DNA from 2 places in the Cohnella sp. GCM10027633 genome. Region 1 is predicted to be linked to the other one. Evidence: predicted binding sites of a transcription regulator. Region 1 holds the regulator's gene; the other holds the start of a gene.
What was found. The regulator Rex, encoded in region 1, represses fermentation and respiration genes when NADH is low (regulators of the CRP and FNR family bind a similar motif). The targets are predictions, from matches to a motif close to TTGTGAAATATTTCACAA.
Positions count from the first base shown of each region.

Region 2: the regulator Rex is predicted to act here: its motif matches at 4,781-4,798, upstream of nadA (quinolinate synthase NadA).

Region 1 covers NZ_JBHTGV010000001.1:625,794-635,313, reverse strand. Annotated here, with positions in the region: gene ACFQZG_RS02710 (hypothetical protein) at 1-207, shown strand, start outside; gene dinG (ATP-dependent DNA helicase DinG) at 266-3,160, shown strand; gene ACFQZG_RS02700 (redox-sensing transcriptional repressor Rex) at 3,157-3,810, shown strand; gene ACFQZG_RS02695 (amidohydrolase) at 3,807-5,111, shown strand; gene ACFQZG_RS02690 (cell wall elongation regulator TseB-like domain-containing protein) at 5,108-5,641, shown strand; gene ACFQZG_RS02685 (hypothetical protein) at 5,845-6,381, shown strand; gene ACFQZG_RS02680 (AAA family ATPase) at 6,374-7,879, shown strand; gene ACFQZG_RS02675 (RNA polymerase sigma factor) at 8,020-8,568, shown strand; gene ACFQZG_RS02670 (hypothetical protein) at 8,568-9,520, shown strand, end outside.
Region 2 covers NZ_JBHTGV010000018.1:16,665-26,184, forward strand. Annotated here, with positions in the region: gene hslO (Hsp33 family molecular chaperone HslO) at 1-322, opposite strand, end outside; gene ACFQZG_RS25135 (type III pantothenate kinase) at 360-1,124, opposite strand; gene nadC (carboxylating nicotinate-nucleotide diphosphorylase) at 1,121-2,020, opposite strand; gene nadB (L-aspartate oxidase) at 2,013-3,641, opposite strand; gene nadA (quinolinate synthase NadA) at 3,729-4,667, opposite strand; gene ACFQZG_RS25155 (PadR family transcriptional regulator) at 5,064-5,399, shown strand; gene ACFQZG_RS25160 (DUF2812 domain-containing protein) at 5,396-5,974, shown strand; gene ftsH (ATP-dependent zinc metalloprotease FtsH) at 6,069-8,060, opposite strand; gene hpt (hypoxanthine phosphoribosyltransferase) at 8,161-8,700, opposite strand; gene tilS (tRNA lysidine(34) synthetase TilS) at 8,759-9,520, opposite strand, start outside.

The DNA.
Region 1 (9,520 bases):
CTTCGCGCGATCGCGCTCAACGCGCTCGGTTGCATTCAGGCGGTATATGCCCACCTGGATCAAGCGCAGTGTTACTTCCGCAAAGCGATAGACACGGATCCTTCGTTCGCCGATCCGAAACGCAATCTCGAATGCTGCCAACAAGGGTTGGGACAGCAGTTACAGCTTCAATTCGGAAGCGCGGAACTGCAGGCGATCGTTACGTGACAAGCAAGCCGCGTCCGGTCCCGCGACCGTAGCCGCCCGAACGGAAAGGAAGTCAGGCATGAAATTCGCCGTGCTCGATTTTGAGACAACGGGCTTGTCGTCCGACAAAGACCACATCATACAAGTCGGACTCGCGCTCGTCGACGAGACGGGCGCGATCGGCCATACTTATAGCAGCTTCGTCAAGCCGCAAGGCTCGATTCCCGCCGAGATTACGCGCCTAACCGGCATTACGGACGAGGACGTCACATCGGCGCCGGAGCTGGACGATATGCTCGCGGAGCTCGTCCCGTACTTGCAGGACGCTATTCTCGTCGGACATAGCATCGAATTCGATGCCAATTTCTTGCAAGCCGCCCTTGATCGGAGCGGCTATTTGCCGTTCGGCGGGCGAATGCTGGATACGCTGGAGCTGAGCCGGCTGGTGTTCCCGACGCAATCCTCGTTCGCGCTGAGCTCGCTGACGCAATCGCTGGATATCGCGCACGACCGCCCGCACCAGGCGGACAGCGACGCGGTCGCGACAGCCGAGCTATTCGCGCGATGCGCGGACAAGCTGCGCGGCTTGCCGATGTTCACGCTGCAACGGTTGAACGGAATGTTCGATCCGGATCGTTCCGACCTCGGCTGGTTCATCGCGCATACGCTCGCTTGGCGCGAGACGCAGCCCTACTCGCAGGAGGAAGGCATCCATCATTTCCGCCAGTTCGCGATGAAGGTTACGGATTGGGGTGAAGACGGCGACGACCGCGACCGCGAGAAGGACGCGGCCGCCGCGATGGAGATCCTCCGCGAGATGACGTTCGAGGATTACGTGACCCACGTTCGCGACAAACTGCGCGAGCTGCTTCCGGCTTACGAGGCGCGGGAAGGGCAGTCGATCATGTTCCGCGAAGTCATGGACGCGCTGCAGGACGACGCGCATTTGCTCGTCGAGGCGGGGACCGGTACCGGGAAGTCGCTGGGTTACTTGCTTCCTTCTCTCTATTATGGGCTGAAGGAGTCCAAAAAAATCGTAGTCAGCACCCATACGATCCAGCTTCAGGAGCAATTGCGGGAACGAGACTTGCCGATGCTGCAGCGGGTGCTGCCGATGCCGTTCCAGGCCGCCGTATTCAAAGGCCGCAACAATTACTTATGCCTGCGCAAGTTCGAGAACCGGCAGCACATGCCGGAGCACGCGCTGAACCGCGAAGACGCGATCGTCCGGGGCGGGATGACCGTATGGCTCGGGGAGACGCTCAGAGGCGAAGCGGAGGAACTGAACATCGGAGGCCGGAACAAGGACGAGTGGGACGTCGTCGCGAGCGATGCCGCTTCGTGCTTGAACCGGGCGTGCCCGTGGTTCCGCAAGTGCTTCTACCACCGGGCCAGGAACGAAGCCGGCAAATCCGATCTCGTTATTACGAACCACGCGCTGCTGTTCACCGATCTAAGGGCAGAGCATCGGCTGCTGCCCGCATACGAGCGGCTCGTCGTCGACGAGGCCCATCACTTGGAAGAAGTCGCGACGAACCATCTCGGACAGAAGACCGGGCATTCCGCCCTCGTCATTCCGCTTCAACGGCTATGGAAGGACGCGAGAAGCGGCCTTGTACCGCAACTAGTCAGCTCTATATCGGCGACGAGCGTCGTCGAAGCGACCGAGTGGGTCGAGAAGCTCGAGCTGGTCACGCCGAAGCTAAGCGAGCTTCGCGAAGCGTGGGAACGTTGGATGGAGGCGCTATACGGCTTGCTCGCTACGAACGCGGCGGCCGACGAGACGGGCAACTTCTCTCTTCGCATTAAGCCCGACGCGTTGCCTGCGGAGTGGGAAAGCTTGTCGGTCGACGGCAACAACGTCATTCAGCTGTTGTCCGACGTGATCAGGCCGCTCGATAAGCTCGCTTCCGAAATTCGCGAATCGACCGACGAGCTGACGATGCAAGGTCTCATTACCGACTTGTCCGGCGTCCTGAAGGATCTGCAGAACATCCGCTCGGACGCGCAATCGTTCGTCTCGCTCGGCAAACCGGAGTTCGTGTATTGGGTGGAAGGCCACTCGCAATACCGCGGCCGGTCGATATGGATTTACGGCGCTCCCGCGGACGTGAGCGGATTGCTCAAGGAAGGCGTGTTCGACCGCAAGTCGAGCGTCGTCATGACGTCCGCGACGCTGACCGTAGACAAGTCGTTCAAGTACGTGACGGAGCAGCTCGGGCTGGACGCCGCGGAGCGGGACGGCAAGCTGAAGACGGCGTTGCTGCCATCTCCGTTCAAGTACAGGGAGCAAGCGCTCGTGCTCATCCCTCGCGATTTTCCGAATATCAAGGGACCGGGCGGGGAAGCGAAGTTCGTGACCGCGCTGACCGAATCGCTCGCGGAGGCCGCCAAGACGGTCGGCGGGCGCATGCTCGTCCTGTTCACGTCGCACCGGATGCTGCGCACCGTCTACGATCCGTTGAAGGCTTCGCTCGAGCCTTCCGGCATCCAAGTGCTCGGACAAGGCGTCGACGCGGGAAGCCGAAGCCGGCTGACGCAGCAATTCACGAGCAATCCGGCGTCGGTGTTGCTCGGAACGAGCAGCTTCTGGGAAGGCATCGACCTGCCCGGGGACGCGCTGACTTGCCTCGCGATCGTCAGACTGCCCTTTCAGCCGCCGAACCATCCGGTCGCGGAAGCGAAGGCGGAGAAGCTCCAGGCGGAGAACAAGAGCCCGTTCATGAAGCTGTCGCTGCCGCAAGCGGTCATCAAGTTCAAGCAGGGCTTCGGGCGCCTCGTGCGCACGACGACCGACCGCGGCATCGTGCTGCTGTACGACACCCGCGTCATCGATACGAACTACGGCAAATACTTTTTGTATTCGCTGCCCGGACCGAAAATGGAGCATTTGCCGACCGCCGGCATTCCCTCGCGCATTCGCGCTTGGCTCGATCAACCGGTTGCGGACGTGAAGGAGGAAACCCCGACGTGAAGTCGTTCAAAATCTCGGAAGCCGTCATCAGCCGCCTGCCGATCTACCTGCGGTTTCTGAACGACCTGAGCCACAGTGGCATTCAGACCGTGTCGTCGCAGGATCTCGGGGAGAAGCTCGACCTGAATCCGGCGCAAATCCGCAAGGACCTCGCGTACTTCGGCGAATTCGGCCGCAAGGGCGTCGGCTACAACGTCGATTACCTCATCGAGAAAATCCGCCAAATCCTGAAGCTGGACCAGCCGATGAACGTCGCGCTCGTCGGCACCGGCAACCTGGGTCGGGCGCTGTGCAATTATAATATGTATTTGAAGGATAATATGAAGATCGTCGCCGTATTCGACGCGGACGAGTCGAAGCGCGGCTCTTACATCAACCATCTGACGATCCGGCCGATGAACGAGATGGCCGCGGCCGTGAAGGAGCTCGACATTTCCATCGGCATCATCACCGTGCCCGCGACGGAAGCGCAGAACGTCGCCGACCAGTTCATCGCGGCGGGAGTCAGGGGCATTCTCAACTTCGCGCCGGTCGTCTTGAAGGCGCACGCCGGCGTGCGCATCCATCATGTGGATTTTACGGCGGAGCTGCTTAGTTTGGCATATTATATGGACCATAATCAGGATAAAAGCGAAGGTGTATCCAAGTGAAGCGTTGGCTGATCAATAACGGAACGTTCATTACCATGGACGAACGTCGTCCGCAATATACGGGTTGGATGGCGATCGAAGGAACGAACATCGCGGCGATGGGCGAAGGGCCGGCGCCTCAGGAAGAGCTGAACGCGGCCGCGGACATCGTCGACGGCACGGGTTACTTGTATATGCCGGGTCTCGTCAATACGCACGGGCACGCGGCGATGTCGCTGCTTCGCGGCGTCGGAGGCGATCTGGCGCTGCAAGATTGGCTTCAGAACCATATGTGGCCGATGGAAGCGAAGTTCACCGGCGACGACGTCTATTGGGGCACCGCGCTGTCGGCGATCGAGATGATCAAGAGCGGCACGACGACTTTCGTCGATATGTACGACCATATGAACCGCGTCGCCGAAGTCGTCGAGACGAGCGGCATGCGCGCCAGCTTGACGCGCGGCGTCATCGGGCTATGTCCGGAAGACGTCCAGCGCGCGAAGCTCGCGGACGCGATCGGCTTCGCCCAAGATTGGCACGGCGCCGCCGACGGACGCATTCGGGTCATGATCTCCCCGCATGCGCCGTATACGTGCCCGCCGGACTTCATCGAGAAGTTCGTCCAAGCCTCGCACGATTTGAATTTGCCGATGCATACCCACATGTCCGAGACGATCGCGGAAGTCGAGCAGAACGTGCGCGATTACGGCTGCCGCCCCGTCGAGCATCTGGATCGCCTCGGCATGTTCGCCCGTCCGACGCTCGTCGCCCACGGCGTCCATCTGAACGACGAAGAGATCTCGTTGCTCGCGGAACGCGGCGTCGCCGTCTCCCATAACCCGGTCAGCAACCTGAAGCTCGCCAGCGGCGTCGCGCGCGTGCCGTCCCTGCTGAAGGCGGGCGTGACGGTATCGCTCGGCACGGACGGAGCGGCGAGCAACAACAACCTGAACCTGTTCCAGGAGATCACGACGGCCGCCCTGATTCATAAAGGCGTATCGGGCGACCCTACCGTTATTCCGGCCGCGGAAGCGCTTCGCATGGGCACCGCGTACGGCGCGAAGTCGATCGGGCTCGAGGGCGTAACGGGACAGCTGAAGCCGGGCTTGAAGGCCGACTTCATCGCTTTGTCGCTGAACCGATCGCACTTCGTTCCGAATACGGACCTGCTCTCGCACGTCGTCTACGCGTCGACGGGCAACGACGTCGCGCACGTATGGGTCGACGGCCGCCAACTGCTGAAGAACGGTCAACTGCTCACGCTCGACGAGGAGCGCATCATGGCCGAAGCGCAGCGCTGCTACGAGAGGCTGCGGGGATGAACCTAAGCCGAAGCGAGAGCTTGCGCAAGATTCCCCGGATCTCTTGGGCGAGGTGGATCATCGTCATTGCCGGGTTCATCGTCTTCGTCATCGTCTCGTTCGTCCTGTACGTCCGGTCCGCCGATTCCGATTACCGGCGGGCGGAAGAGCGGGCGATCAAGGCCGCGAAGCAGCAGGGAGGTCTCGCCGAGATCGACGGTGCGGAGCTGCATACGTGGCAGGAGAACGTCTGGATCGTCACCGGTGACGACGAGCAAGGCGAGACGTGGATGATCTGGGAGCGGCAGACGGAGACGCTGAAGCTGAAGGTGAGCGAGAACGTGTCGAAGTCGCGCATGATCGCGAAATTCGCCGAAACCCACGGCGGTCGGAAGCCGAACCGTATTCTCCCCGGCTGGTTCCAAGGCGTTCCCGCTTGGGAAGTCCGTTACTGGAGCGAGACGGGCAAACGCCATGAGGCGATCGACTTCTACGCCTTCAAGGACGGCGCCAAGCTGAAGACGTACGAACTGCCGACGCAGCGTTCTTAATCGAATACCTTTATTGAAGCAAGCCGCCCGCCGGGCGGCTTTTTCTCGTTGAGCGCGCCGTCTGCGGCATGCCAAGCCGATCCGCGTTTACCAATGATCGTCTAGCGATTCGTATATCAGAATTTGATATACTCATGTATGTAATGTTTGAACGCGCACATTCATCCATTCGACGATCACGAGACGAGGAGGACATTACGCCAATGAAACTTAGACTCTTACCGATAACGATTACCGCCATTGCGACCGCCGCGCTATTGTTCGGAGGATGGTTCGCCTATCGCCACTACGGCATCGAGCAGCCGCTCGACCGGATCGCGAACGCCGTGCCCGGCGTGACGTCCGCCGTCGTCGAGACGACGAACGGACACGTGAACATAGAGGTGAAGCTGGAACCGAACGCCGATATCGGCGAAGTGTTCCGCCGCGTCAAGACGGACGGCGCGACCGAAATCGGCGGCAAGTCGCTGACGCTGACGGCTGGCGAAGCGCAGTCGAGCGAGAAGCTCGAGCAAGCGTGGAGCTACGCGCTGTTCGACGTCGCCCAAGCGATGGAGAACCGTCAATATACGGGCATTCGCGAGGCGATGGATAAGCTGTCCGACAAGTACCCGGGCGTGACCGCCGACACGGCGATGGACGAGGACAACGTCTACGTAACGCTGCGCGACGGCGCGTCGGCGAAGTTCGTTATTCTGCCTCGCGAACCTGCGACGCTGGAGGTGTGGCCGAATGCGTAACTTATCCCAATACGGCAAAGAAATCGCGATTGGAATCGTTCCGGTCGCTTTCGTGTTCTTGATCTACGTCGGATTTCCGCCCGCGATTCTCGTCATGGGCGCCCTGATGGTAACCGCTGTGTTCCTGTTCACGAGGGCGAGAGGCGGCGGTCTCGCGATGGGCGCCGCAGGCAAGAAGGCGGCGACCCGCAAGCCGTCTTTCCTCAGCTTCGAGGATATCGGCGGCCAAGAGCAGCCCAAGCGCGAGCTGAAGGAAGCGCTCGAATTTCTCGTGCAGCGCGACATGATCGAGAAGCTTGGCATTCGTCCGCTGAAGGGCATCCTGCTGACGGGGCCTCCGGGCACGGGCAAGACGCTGCTGGCCAAAGCGGCCGCGCAGCATACGCATTCCGCGTTCATCGCCGCTTCGGGCAGCGAATTCGTCGAGATGTACGTCGGCGTCGGCGCGGGCCGCATCCGCGACCTGTTCAAGGAAGCGCGGCAGCAGGCGGCGAAGCTGAAACGCGATAGCGCGATCATCTTCATCGACGAGATCGACGCGATCGGCGGCAAGCGGGACGGCGGCGGACAGCATCGCGAGTACGACCAGACGCTGAACCAATTGCTTACCGAGATGGACGGTATTCAAGGAGACGAGAGCATTCGCGTGCTGCTGGTCGCCGCGACGAACCGCAAGGAGCTGCTCGACGCGGCGTTGCTTCGTCCTGGCCGCTTCGACCGACATATTCAAGTCGATCTGCCGGACAAGACGGGCCGCGAGCATATTCTGAACATTCACGCCCGCAACAAGCCGCTAGGCGCGGACGCTTCCCTGTCGAAGATCGCGGAAGAGACGTTCGGCTTCTCCGGCGCCCAGTTGGAGAGCGTCATGAACGAAGGCGCGATCTACGCGATGCGCGAACAGTCGGCTACGATCGGCATGGCGCATCTGTCGCAAGCGATCGATAAAGTGATGATGGGCGAGCGGATGGACCGCGAGACGACGCGCGAAGAACGCGAGCGCGTCGCCCTCCACGAGCTCGGCCACGCCATCGTCGCGGAGAGCGTTCGTCCGGGCAGCGTCGCGCAGGTGTCGCTGACGCCGCGCGGCCAGGCGCTCGGCTACGTGCGCCACCACCCGCGGCAGGACAGCTACCTGTACACGAAGCGCGTGCTCGAGGAACAGATTATGATCGCCCTCGGCGGCGCGGTCGCGGAGGAGCTGCATTACGGCGGCCGCAGCACCGGTTCCCGCGGCGACTTCGACCAGGCGACGAGCATCGTCCGCACGCTGATCGAGTCGGGGATGTCGGAGCTCGGAATCGTTCATCCGCAGGCGATTACCCAGGAGATGTGGTCGAAGGAGAACGGCGCTATCCTCGACGCGCTGACCGAGCAGACGAGATCGCTGCTCGCCGCCCATCTGACGACGTTCAAGGAGATGCTGTCGGTGCTTATCCAAGAAGAGACGTTATCCGGCGAGCAGCTTCGCTCGCGGATGGCGCAACTCGTCGCATGATCGGTTAACGGAACCGTCCGTCTCGCCTTGCCAGGCGAGGCGGACGGTTTTTTGCGCTAGCGCGTTCTTTATAGTTAAAAATATGTTAGCATTGAACCTATGTCTCGAATCGTTCGTTTATAGGAATAGAGGTGGCAATGTTGGATTCGCAGCAAAATTTCGATTATCTCAAATATATGGTCGATACCGACGATCACAAGCAGCTGCTCGACGAGCTAATGACGGCGTACGGCAAAGACGTGTGGAACTATGCCTTCAGCATCACCCGCAAGTGGGACTTGGCCGACGACATCACGCAGGAAGTATTCATCAAGGTGTTCCGCAACATGAACGCCTTCCGGCGCGACGCCTCGGTCAAAACATGGCTGCTCACGATTACGCGCAATACCGCGATCGACTTCAAGCGTTCGGCGTTTCTACGCAAAGTCACCTTGATGGATACCTTCGAAGACCGCGGTCAGCGGCAATCGGCCGAGAGCGAAATGATGGAGCAGCTGGCGACTTCCGACTTGTGGAAGCTCGTGCTGCAACTGCCGACGAAATATCGGGAAGCGATGATCCTGTTCGCGCACTACCAGCTGTCGCTTAAGGAAATCGCGCAAATGCTCGGGGTATCGGAAGGCACGGTCAAGTCGCGCATGTTCCACGCCCGGCAAAAATTACAGAAGATGAAGGAGGCGAACCGCTAGTGGACGACAAAGAGCTACGAGAACGACTGGCGCGCGGTCCGCTCGCAAGGGACGGCTTCAACGAAGAGCTTCGCAGGCGAATCAACGAGGAGATCGACCGTCCGGGCAAACGGACCCGGCGGTTGTGGGCGCCTTGGGCTCGGCTCGGCGGAACGTTCGCGATGGCGTGCGCGGTGCTGTTCGGCCTATGGATCTGGCAGGCGCAACCGAACGGATCCCCGTTCGAGGATCGTTTGCAGGCCGATCGGATCGAAGGCGCTTCGCCGAGCGCGAGCGAGGTCGCGTTCACGACCGAACCTCCGCGCTCCGTCATGCTGATCGGCTTGCGCAAAGATATGCCCGAAGGGCAAAGCGCGTACCGCTCGATTCTCGTCGCGCCGGAGGACGGCGAGCTGACCGTGAACGCGAGCTTGGAAGGCATCTATATGCCGTATAAGATGAAGTTCTATCGTCTTGACGCCGTCGGCGATTCGATGGGCAAGGGAACGCAGACGATCGTGTCCACGCCGGCGGGAGAAGCGCTGCCGATTACGGTCAAGGCGGATTCCGCCTACCGTACGAACGAGAAGCTGCTGTTCGCGGGCAACAAGTACGTCTCGCTGATCCAGACGAAGACGTCGGTCGACACCGGCGAGACGTCCGCTCACGTCTGGGTGAAGGACATCGAGCAGCTAGCGCCGACGTTGCGCGAGACCGTCGCCAAGTCCGGCGAAGAGCCGCACCACGGGCTGACCGAGCTCGTTCCGTCGTCGAGCACGTTCACGAACGAATGGGCGATCACGCGTCAAGAGGGACGGTGGGTCGGCAAGGTGCCGTCGGAAGCGGCTGGCATCGAGAATCCGACGGAAGCGCTGGCGGGCATCGCCGACGCGAAGATCGTCGGCGTACAGCTTCCGTTGGAGGTCTCCTCCTACGATACGCTGTGGTTAAGCTGGGACGATATTCGCTCCAG
Region 2 (9,520 bases), on a different contig from region 1:
CGACGTCCAGCTTCCCCTGGCTATTGCTCGGCAAATGCACGTGCGGATGGTCCGCGTATCCGCGCACTTCCCCTTCCGCGTTCGCGTCGACGACGATTTTGCCGATCGGCCCGTCGCCTTTCACTTGAATCGTCAGTCTCTCGTTGCCCTTGAGCATAATGCCCATCATCGCGCCGACCGTCGCCGTCCGGCCCAATGCCGCGGTAGCCGTCGGCATCGTGTCGTGCCGCCGTTGCAGCTCGGAGACGAGCGCCGTCGTCCGCGCCGCGAACACCCGGATGCCGCCGTTCCACGCGGTGCCGCGTACGATTTCGTCCTTCATCTGTGTCGTGCTCCTTTATTCTGCGTTGCGTTAGCCGTTAGATGTTCCGTTCATAGATCATGCGCAGCCCTTCCAGCGTCAACAGCGGATCGACGTGTTCGATCGTCTCCGACTCTCCCGCGATCAGCTCGGCGAGTCCGCCGGTCGCGATCACCTTAGGCTGTACATTGAACTCGTTGCAAATACGCCGCACGATTCCGTCGACCTGACCGGCATAGCCGAAAATAATGCCCGCCTGCATCGCCGTCACCGTATTGCGCCCGATGACCGTCTTCGGCTTCGTCAGCTCGATCCGCGGCAGCTTCGCCGCGCGCTGGTACAGCGCCTCGGCCGAGATGCCGATGCCCGGCACGATCGCGCCGCCGAGATACGCCCCCGACGCGTCGATATAATCGAACGTCGTCGCCGTCCCGAAGTCGACGACGACGAGCGGCGTGCCGTACTGCTCGATACCCGCGACCGCGTTGACGATCCGGTCCGCGCCGACCTCGCGCGGATTCTCGTAGCGGATGTTCAGTCCCGTCTTGATCCCCGGCCCCACGATGAGCGGTGCCTTGCCTACGTATTTCACGAACAGCTGCTCCAGCGTGTTCATGAGCGGCGGAACGACGCAAGACAGAATGACGCCATCCATCTGGTCGCACCGGACGCCCGCCAATTGCAGCAGACTCGTAATCAGTATGCCGTATTCGTCGACCGTAGAAGAGCGATTCGTGCTCAGGCGCCAGTGGTGCGTCAGTGCCTTGTCCTGGTACAGTCCGAGTACGATATTCGTATTGCCGACATCGACGACGAGTATCATTCGGACGCCCCCTTCTTGATCTCGTTCAGATCGAGGCTGATGTCCAGCGCGCTGAACGAATGGGTTAACCCGCCGACGGAGATGACGTCGACGCCGCAAGCCGCGATCTCGGCGACGCGCGAAGGCACGATGCCGCCCGAAGCTTCCAGTACGACATGAGGAGCGGCGATTCGCAGCACGCGAGCCGCTTCGGTCATCGCTTCCGTGCTCATGTTGTCGAACATGACGACGTGCGCGCCCGCTTGCACCGCTTCCTGCGCTTGCTCCAGCGACTCCGCCTCGACCTCGATCTTCATCGTGTGCGGGATGCGCGCCTTGGCCGCCGTGACCGCTGCCGTGATGCCGCCAGCAGCCTTAATATGATTATCCTTGATCATGACCGCGTCGTATAAGCCGAAGCGATGGTTGTAACCGCCCCCGACGCGAACCGCGTACTTCTCGAGCGTCCGGTGTCCCGGCGTCGTCTTCCGCGTATCCGCGATGCGCACCGGACGATCTCCCGCCGCGGCGACGTATTCGCTCGTCTTCGTCGCGATGCCCGACAGCCGCTGCATCAAGTTCAGCGCCAGCCGTTCGCCCGTCAGAATGCTATGCGACGCGCCTTCCACGACCGCGAGCACCGTGCCGCGTTCGACGCGATCGCCGTCCGCCGCCTGCGGCCGGAACGTCAAGCCCGGGTCGATGACCTCGAAGACGAGCCTTGCCAGCGGAATGCCCGCTAGCACGCCCGGCTGCTTAGCATGGATAATCCCCCGGGACACGTGCCCCGCCGGCACCGTCGCCATCGTCGTCGCGTCGCCGGAGCCGATATCTTCGGCCAGCCATTCTCGCAGCTGCGCTTTTACCATCTCTATCGCAGGGCCCGCAATCGCCCAATCGCTCATCTTCTCAAACATCGTCGATCCTCTCTTTTCCGATCCCTTTTTCCCTCTGCAATATCGTATGCATGCGCCAGAAGCGGTCATCCCGCTCGGGATAATCTTCCCGGTAATGCGCTCCCCGGCTCTCTTCCCGGTTGATCGCCGCCTCGGTGACGAGAATGGCGCAAGTGAGCAGATTCGCAAGCTCCAGCTCTTCGCGCTTCTCCAGACGCGTCTCGAAGATCGGCAGCAGCCGCTTCAGCTCTTCAAGCCCCTTAAGCAAGCCGCCCCGATCCCGGTGCAAGCCTACGTAGCGTACCATCGCCTTCTGCAGCTTCAACCTGCGTTCTACAAGGGTTCCCATCAGAGAAGCGATTCTTTCGTCCAGCGTATACGGATGATTGCTGATCGTAAGCTCGGAGATGACGATCGGCGACAGCTCGTTAATGCGATCGACGATCCGTTGGCCGAAGACGATCGCTTCCGATAGCGAATTGCTCGCGAGCCGGTTCGCGCCGTGCACGCCGGTGGACGACACTTCCCCGCACGCGAACAGGCGCGTAATGTTCGTCTCGCCTTGCAAGTCCGTCTTCACGCCACCCATCATATAGTGGGCAGCCGGCGCGACCGGAATCCAATCCGTCGTCAGATCGAGTCCGTAGTTCAAGCAATACTCGTGAATCGTCGGGAACCGATGCCGGATGAGCTCGGGCGATTCGTGCGTAATGTCGATGTAGACGTACGTCGACTTCGTCTCTTCCATCTCGGCCACGATCGCGCGCGCGACGACGTCCCGCGGCGCCAGCTCGAGCTGCGGATGGTACTTCTCCATGAAGCGCTCGCCCCGAATGTTGCGCAGATAAGCGCCTTCTCCGCGTACGGCCTCGGAGATCAAGAACCGCGGAGCCCCCGGATAGCAGAGCGACGTCGGATGGAATTGGATGAACTCCATGTCGCGAATGATCGCGCCCGCGCGGTATGCCATCGCGACGCCGTCGCCGGTCGCGACGTCCGGGTTCGTCGTATAGCGATACAGTTGACCCGTACCGCCGGTACAGAGCACGGTCGCGCTGCCGAACACGGCCACGCGCTCGCCGTCCGGCTTCTGCACGATCGCGCCGACGCATTCGCCGTTCTCCGTCAGCAGATCGAGCACGAGATGATCGTCCCACAGCTCGATCCCCGGATCGGACTTTGCCTTGTCCGCGAGCGCCCGGACGATCTCGTAGCCCGTCGCGTCGCCGTTCGCGTGCAGAATGCGGCGCTGGCTATGCGCGCCTTCCTTCGTCAGCGCGTAATGCCCGTCTTCTTCGTCGAAGTTCGTCCCGAAGCGGATGAGCTCTTGCACGCCGTGCGCGCCTTCGTGCACGAGGACGTCGACGGCCGTCGAGTCGCAGAGGCCCGCGCCCGCGATCATCGTATCCTGCATGTGGAACGCCGGCGAGTCGTCATCCGAGATAACGGCGGCGATGCCGCCTTGGGCATAGCGCGTATTGCTGTCGAACACGGACTTCTTCGTGATCATGAGGACGCGCTTCGATTCGCTCGCTTTGAGCGCCGTATATAAGCCGGCAATGCCGGCGCCGATCACGATGACGTCGGTCTGCACGCGCGGAAGCTTGTCTAGATCGAAATCGACTACGTAACGTGGAATCATGGTTGTTCGTCTCACCTCGAGAGAATCGTTCTCCGTGTCTAACGCCATATACGAATACAGCCGACCAATGGTCGGCTTCTTCGCGTTTTATTTAACGAGCAGCATGCGCTCCAACGACAGTCGGGCTTTGTCCGCGACGTCTTGCGGCACGTAGATCTGCGGTTGCATCGTCTCCAAGCATTTGACGACCTTCTTCAAGTTGTTCACCTTCATGTTCGGGCAGACGAGGAACTTCGAAGCGAAGTGGAACGTCTTGTTCGGGCTGTCCACCCGGAGCTGGTACCCCGTTCCGTCCTCGGTGCCGACGATGAACTCCTGGTGGGAGGATTCGCGGCAATACTTCAGAATTCCCGTCGTGCTGCCGACGAAGTCGGCCATCTCGACGACTTCCGGACGGCATTCCGGATGCACGACGAATTGCGCGTTCGGATGCTTGGCGCGCATCTCTTCGACGTCCTTGATCGTCAGCATGTCGTGCGTATTGCAATAGCCTTCCCAGATGATCATCTTCTTGTCCGTGTGCTGCTGCACGTAGTGACCGAGATTCTTGTCCGGACACCAGATGACTTCGTCCGAGTCGACCGAATTGACGACATTGACCGCGTTCGCCGACGTACAGCAGATGTCGGTCTCTGCCTTCACGTCCGCGGAGGAGTTAATGTACGTGACGACTTTCGCGTTCGGATGCTTCGCCTTCAACTCGCGCAGGCCGATCGGATTGACCATATCCGCCATCGGACAGCCCGCGCGCTCGTCCGGCACGAGCACGACCTTGTTGGGAGCGAGAATCTTCGCGCTCTCCCCCATGAAGTGAACGCCGCAGAATACGATGACCTCCGCGTCCGTCTCGGCTGCCTTCTGCGCCAACAAGAACGAGTCCCCGCGGAAATCCGCGACCTCTTGTATTTCATCGCGTTGGTAATAATGCGCGAGAATGATGGCATTGCGTTCCTTCTTCAGCTGCAGCAGACGCTCGCGAAGCTCGCGGTTCTGCTCCGCCTTGCGTTCCAGGGCTAATGCTTCCATGTCGGTCTCCTCCCTACGGCCTGAGCACGTGCCGTGGCCTGATGCGATAATAGATTGCAATGATGCTTCGTCTGGCGAATCGATTATAATAACGCCTAACCTACTGCGCAACTTTGTGAATGAAAGCACAAGCTAGGTCGAGAATCCTCTCATTCGAACGTTAAAATGCGGTTTCTCATTAACACCAATTTACACTCGTCGAGATAGGCTGTCAATTGATCTGGACAAGAAGATTCCGCCCTTTTTTGAGAACGCTTGTCTCGGTTGGACGGATTCGTCAACGGTGCTCTTCTTACTATATTGACGATCGATATATCGTCTGTTATTATATCGTCATACGATATATTGATCGGCGATATATCGACGATGACAAAATGACCGTTCGAGGTGAAACGAATGAAGGAGCTACTTCCCCTGACCGAAGCGTTCTATTACATCCTGGTTGTTCTCTATTCGGGAGACGCGCACGGCTATGCGATCATGCAGGACGCGGAACGACTGAGCGGCGGACGGGTGCGCATCGGCGCGGGCACCTTATACACGGCGCTCGGCACGCTGCAGAAGAAAGGAATGATCGACTATTCGGCCGGAGTCGACAACGCCGATCCCAGACGCAAGCTATATGCGATTACCGACACGGGCAGAGCGGTATTGAGAGCCGAGATGGATCGACTGGAAGAGCTATTGGAGAATGGAAGAAGAGCGGTCCGACCGATAGGAGGAGAACGATGATGACGATAACGATGAACGCGAGCAACCCCGTTGTATACCGGAAGAGATTATCGCTCGTATGGAATTACCGGACTGACGAGAAATGGCTGAGCGACTTGTCGGCCCAAGGTTTGCACCTGACGAAGCCTGGCGTATTCCGCTATCGATTCGAGCAGGACTCTTCCGTGCGGTACGAATATCGACTCGATTATCAGACGATTCATGACGCGAAGGAACTGGAGACGTACGTTGCCTTCTTCGAGGATTCCGGCTGGACGCTAGCAGGTTCGATCATGGGCTGGCATTATTATCGCAGACCGTATTCGGAAGGCAATTCCGCGGAGATCTATACGGACCGTTCCTCCTTGAAGCAGCTTTATCGGAGGGTACAGTTCACGTTGGCCGTCGTTGCAATCCTTAACCTCTTCCTGTTGATCGTGAATTCCTTCAACGCGTTCAGGAATGATGATGAGCCCGTCATACGCAACGTGTTCATCGTCCTGATGAGCATTCAGCTGCTAGCTTCGCTGTTGCTTGCATACGGCTGCGTAAAATTTCAGAAGAAAATCAAGCAAATAGACGTTCCCGAAACCTGACGGTTAACCGACGCCGACGATTCCGGGCCCGCTAATGAAAAACAAGGTGTTCCCTCGCCATGCGGCAATGGGAACACCTTGTTGCGTAATTGCGTTACTTGTTATCTTCCGGGTCGCCTTCCGGAGGACGCGTATCTTGCGTCGGCTCGTCGTCGCGCGTCTGAATGCGCACGCGAACGCCGCTGCCGAGCGTATCGACGATCGGCTCGGCTTTCGATTCCTCGATCGCCGCGGAGCCGCCTTCTTCTTCGTTGATCTCGCCCGTCTCGATCAGTTGCTTGATCTGATCCAGGTCGAGCGTCTCTTCCTCGAGGAGCGTCTTGGCGATGAGGTGCATCTCCCGGCTCTTCTCTGTGAGCAGCTTCTTCGCGCGATCGTAACAATCGCGAGTGATGCTCTGCATCTCTTGGTCGATCTCGTAAGCGATCGCGTCGGAGTAGTTCTGCTCGTGCCCGATGTCCCGGCCGAGGAACACTTGGCCTTGCGTCGCGCCGAATTGCATCGTGCCGAGCTTCTCGCTCATGCCGTATTCCATGATCATCGCGCGTACGATGCTCGTCGCCGACTTGAAGTCGCTATAAGCGCCGGTGCCGATCTCGCCGATGTAGATTTCCTCGGCGGCGCGACCCGCGAGCAAGCCCGTTACCTTATCGAGCAGCTCTTGCTTCGTGACGAGCATGCGATCTTCCTTCGGCAGCATGATGACGTAGCCGCCGGCCTTGCCGCGCGGAATGATCGTAACCTTGTGGACCGTGTCGGCATGCTCCAGGAAGAAGCCCGCGATCGTATGTCCGGCCTCGTGGTAAGCGACGATGCGTTTCTCCCGATCGCTGATCACGCGGCTCTTCTTCTCCGTACCGACGATGACGCGGTCGATCGCTTCGTCTACCTCTTGCATCGCGATGTCCTTCTTGTTCTTCCGAGCCGCGAGGAGCGCCGCTTCGTTGAGCAGGTTCTCCAAGTCGGCGCCGGTGAAGCCGGTCGTCCGCTTCGCGATCGTGCCGAGGCGCACGTCCTTGTTCAGCGGCTTGTTGCGCGCATGAACCTTCAGTACCGCTTCGCGGCCTTTCACGTCCGGACGGTCTACCGTAATCTGACGGTCGAAGCGTCCCGGGCGCAGAAGCGCCGGATCGAGAATGTCCGGGCGGTTCGTCGCGGCGACGATGATAATGCCTTCGTTCGCGCCGAAGCCGTCCATCTCGACGAGCAATTGGTTCAGCGTCTGCTCGCGCTCGTCGTGACCGCCGCCGAGGCCTGCGCCCCGCTGACGACCGACGGCGTCGATCTCGTCGATGAAGATGATACAAGGCGAGTTCTTCTTCGCGTTCTCGAACAAGTCGCGGACGCGGGATGCGCCGACGCCGACGAACATCTCGACGAAGTCGGAACCCGAGATCGTGAAGAACGGCACGCCGGCTTCGCCTGCGACCGCGCGGGCGAGCAACGTCTTGCCGGTACCCGGAGGACCGACGAGCAGGACGCCCTTCGGAATGCGGGCGCCGAGCGCCGCGAACTTGCGAGGGTCCTTCAAGAATTCGACGACCTCGACGAGCTCTTGCTTCTCTTCGTCCGCTCCGGCCACGTCTTCGAACGTTACGCGTTTTTTCTCTTCATTATAGAGACGCGCGCGGCTCTTGCCGAAGTTCATTACCTTGCCGCCGCCGCCTTGCGCCTGATTGATCAGGAAGAAGAACAGAACGAACATAATAATGAAAGGAATAATGGAAGTCAAGAACGTCAGCCAGAAGCTCTGGCCCGGCATCTTCTTGATTTCGACTTCGAAGTTCTTCTCTATGCCGAGATCAGTGAATTGCTTCATGGAATAATCGGCAAGCGGAGCGCGTCCCGTGAACGTCTCGCCCTTCTCGCTGCCGTCCGTCGGCTTCAATTCCCCGGTTACGAGATAAGTGCCGCTTTGAATTTGAATGGTCAGCTTGGCCACGTTGCCCTGCTGTACCGTCTGAACGAGCTGATTGTAGTTCAGGTCCTTCGTCGTCTCGTTCTTGCCGATGAAGAACTGAACGATGCCGACGGTCACCAAAAAGATAAGTAGGTAAAAGCCTGTATTCCGGATGAACCGATTCATCCCTGACCTCCTCTCGACACGCTTACATCATTTTACCATAGCCTGTCTTGGCATCTCAATAGAACGCACCGCCGCATAACGCCGCGCGATTCCGCCCGTATTAACTCGAGTAAATCTCGGGCTTCAGCACGCCGACGTACGGCAGATTGCGGTACTTCTCCGCGTAATCGAGCCCGTATCCGACGACGAACGCATCCGGAATCGTGAATCCCGTATAATCCGCGTTCAAGTCGACCGTACGGCGACCCGGCTTGTCGAACAGCGCCACCACGTTAACCGACAGCGCGTTGCGGCGCTCCAGCACGTCGATCAAGTAGCTCAGCGTCAATCCGCTGTCGATAATATCTTCGACGATAAGGACGTCGCGGCCTTCGACCGAGGCATCCAAATCCTTGATGATCTTCACTTCGCCGGAGGAGCGCGTCGAATTGCCGTAGCTGCTCACCGCCATGAAGTCGAGCTCGATCGGGATCGCGATGTTCTTGGACAAGTCCGCCATAAAAATAAAAGCGCCTTTCAGAACGCAGATCACGAGCGGATTGCGTCCGGTGTAGTCGCGGGTAATCGCGGCTCCCAGTTCTTGTACCTTCTTCTGGATGACTTCTTCCGAGTAAAGAACTTCTTGAATGTCGTTGCGCAAAGATGGTGCCTCCTAGCGAGATTATTACACGGTATGACGGTGTTCCTTCGATAATGCCCTAGTTTTCCGGATGTTCGATCGCGATGCGCAGCGTCTTCCGGGTGCCTTCCCCGATCAACGCGTGCCGCGAACGCCTCAGCCCCGGAATCCATAGGACGCGCCCTTCCCCGTCGACGAGCAGGGGCATGCGGTCCCGCAGGTAACGCGGTACTTTGGCATCGACGAACATATCTTGCACTTTTTTGGAGCCGTTTAATCCATGGGGTTCCATGACGTCTCCGGGCGTCCGGCTGCGAATCCGAAGCGGATAGACGAGCTCTTCCTCGTCGAAGCAAGCTTCGGCCGATCGATCGCCCGAACTCTTCGCGGCGCCCTGCAGCCGTTCGATCGCGAAGCGTTCGCCCGTCTCCCCGACGAGGACCGCATCCGTATCCGTATCGATCGGATAGCAGTAGCTTGCCGGATTCGGCCTGATAGGACCGATATATACCTCATCGTACTCCCGTACGAGCTCCCAACCGCCGCCGAGCTCCATTCGAGTGGCCGCGGGCAGCTCCGGCGTTACGACCGAGACGATGTCCTCCACGAGCCGATAGTCGAATTGCCGCTCCAAGCCCTCAGAACAACTTAATATTAGTTTAACTAATCTGCGTTGTAAAGCGACGTGGAGGCCGCGGAACCGGCGCCGCCCAACCCGATATCCTTCCCCGTCGGCCGTTACGCCGAGCCGGAAAGCTTGAAGCGTCTCCGCTTCCATGTACGCGTCGTCCGCGGCCGCGAGCTCGGCCAGCCTGGCGAGCGAAGCCTTCAGCCGGGGATT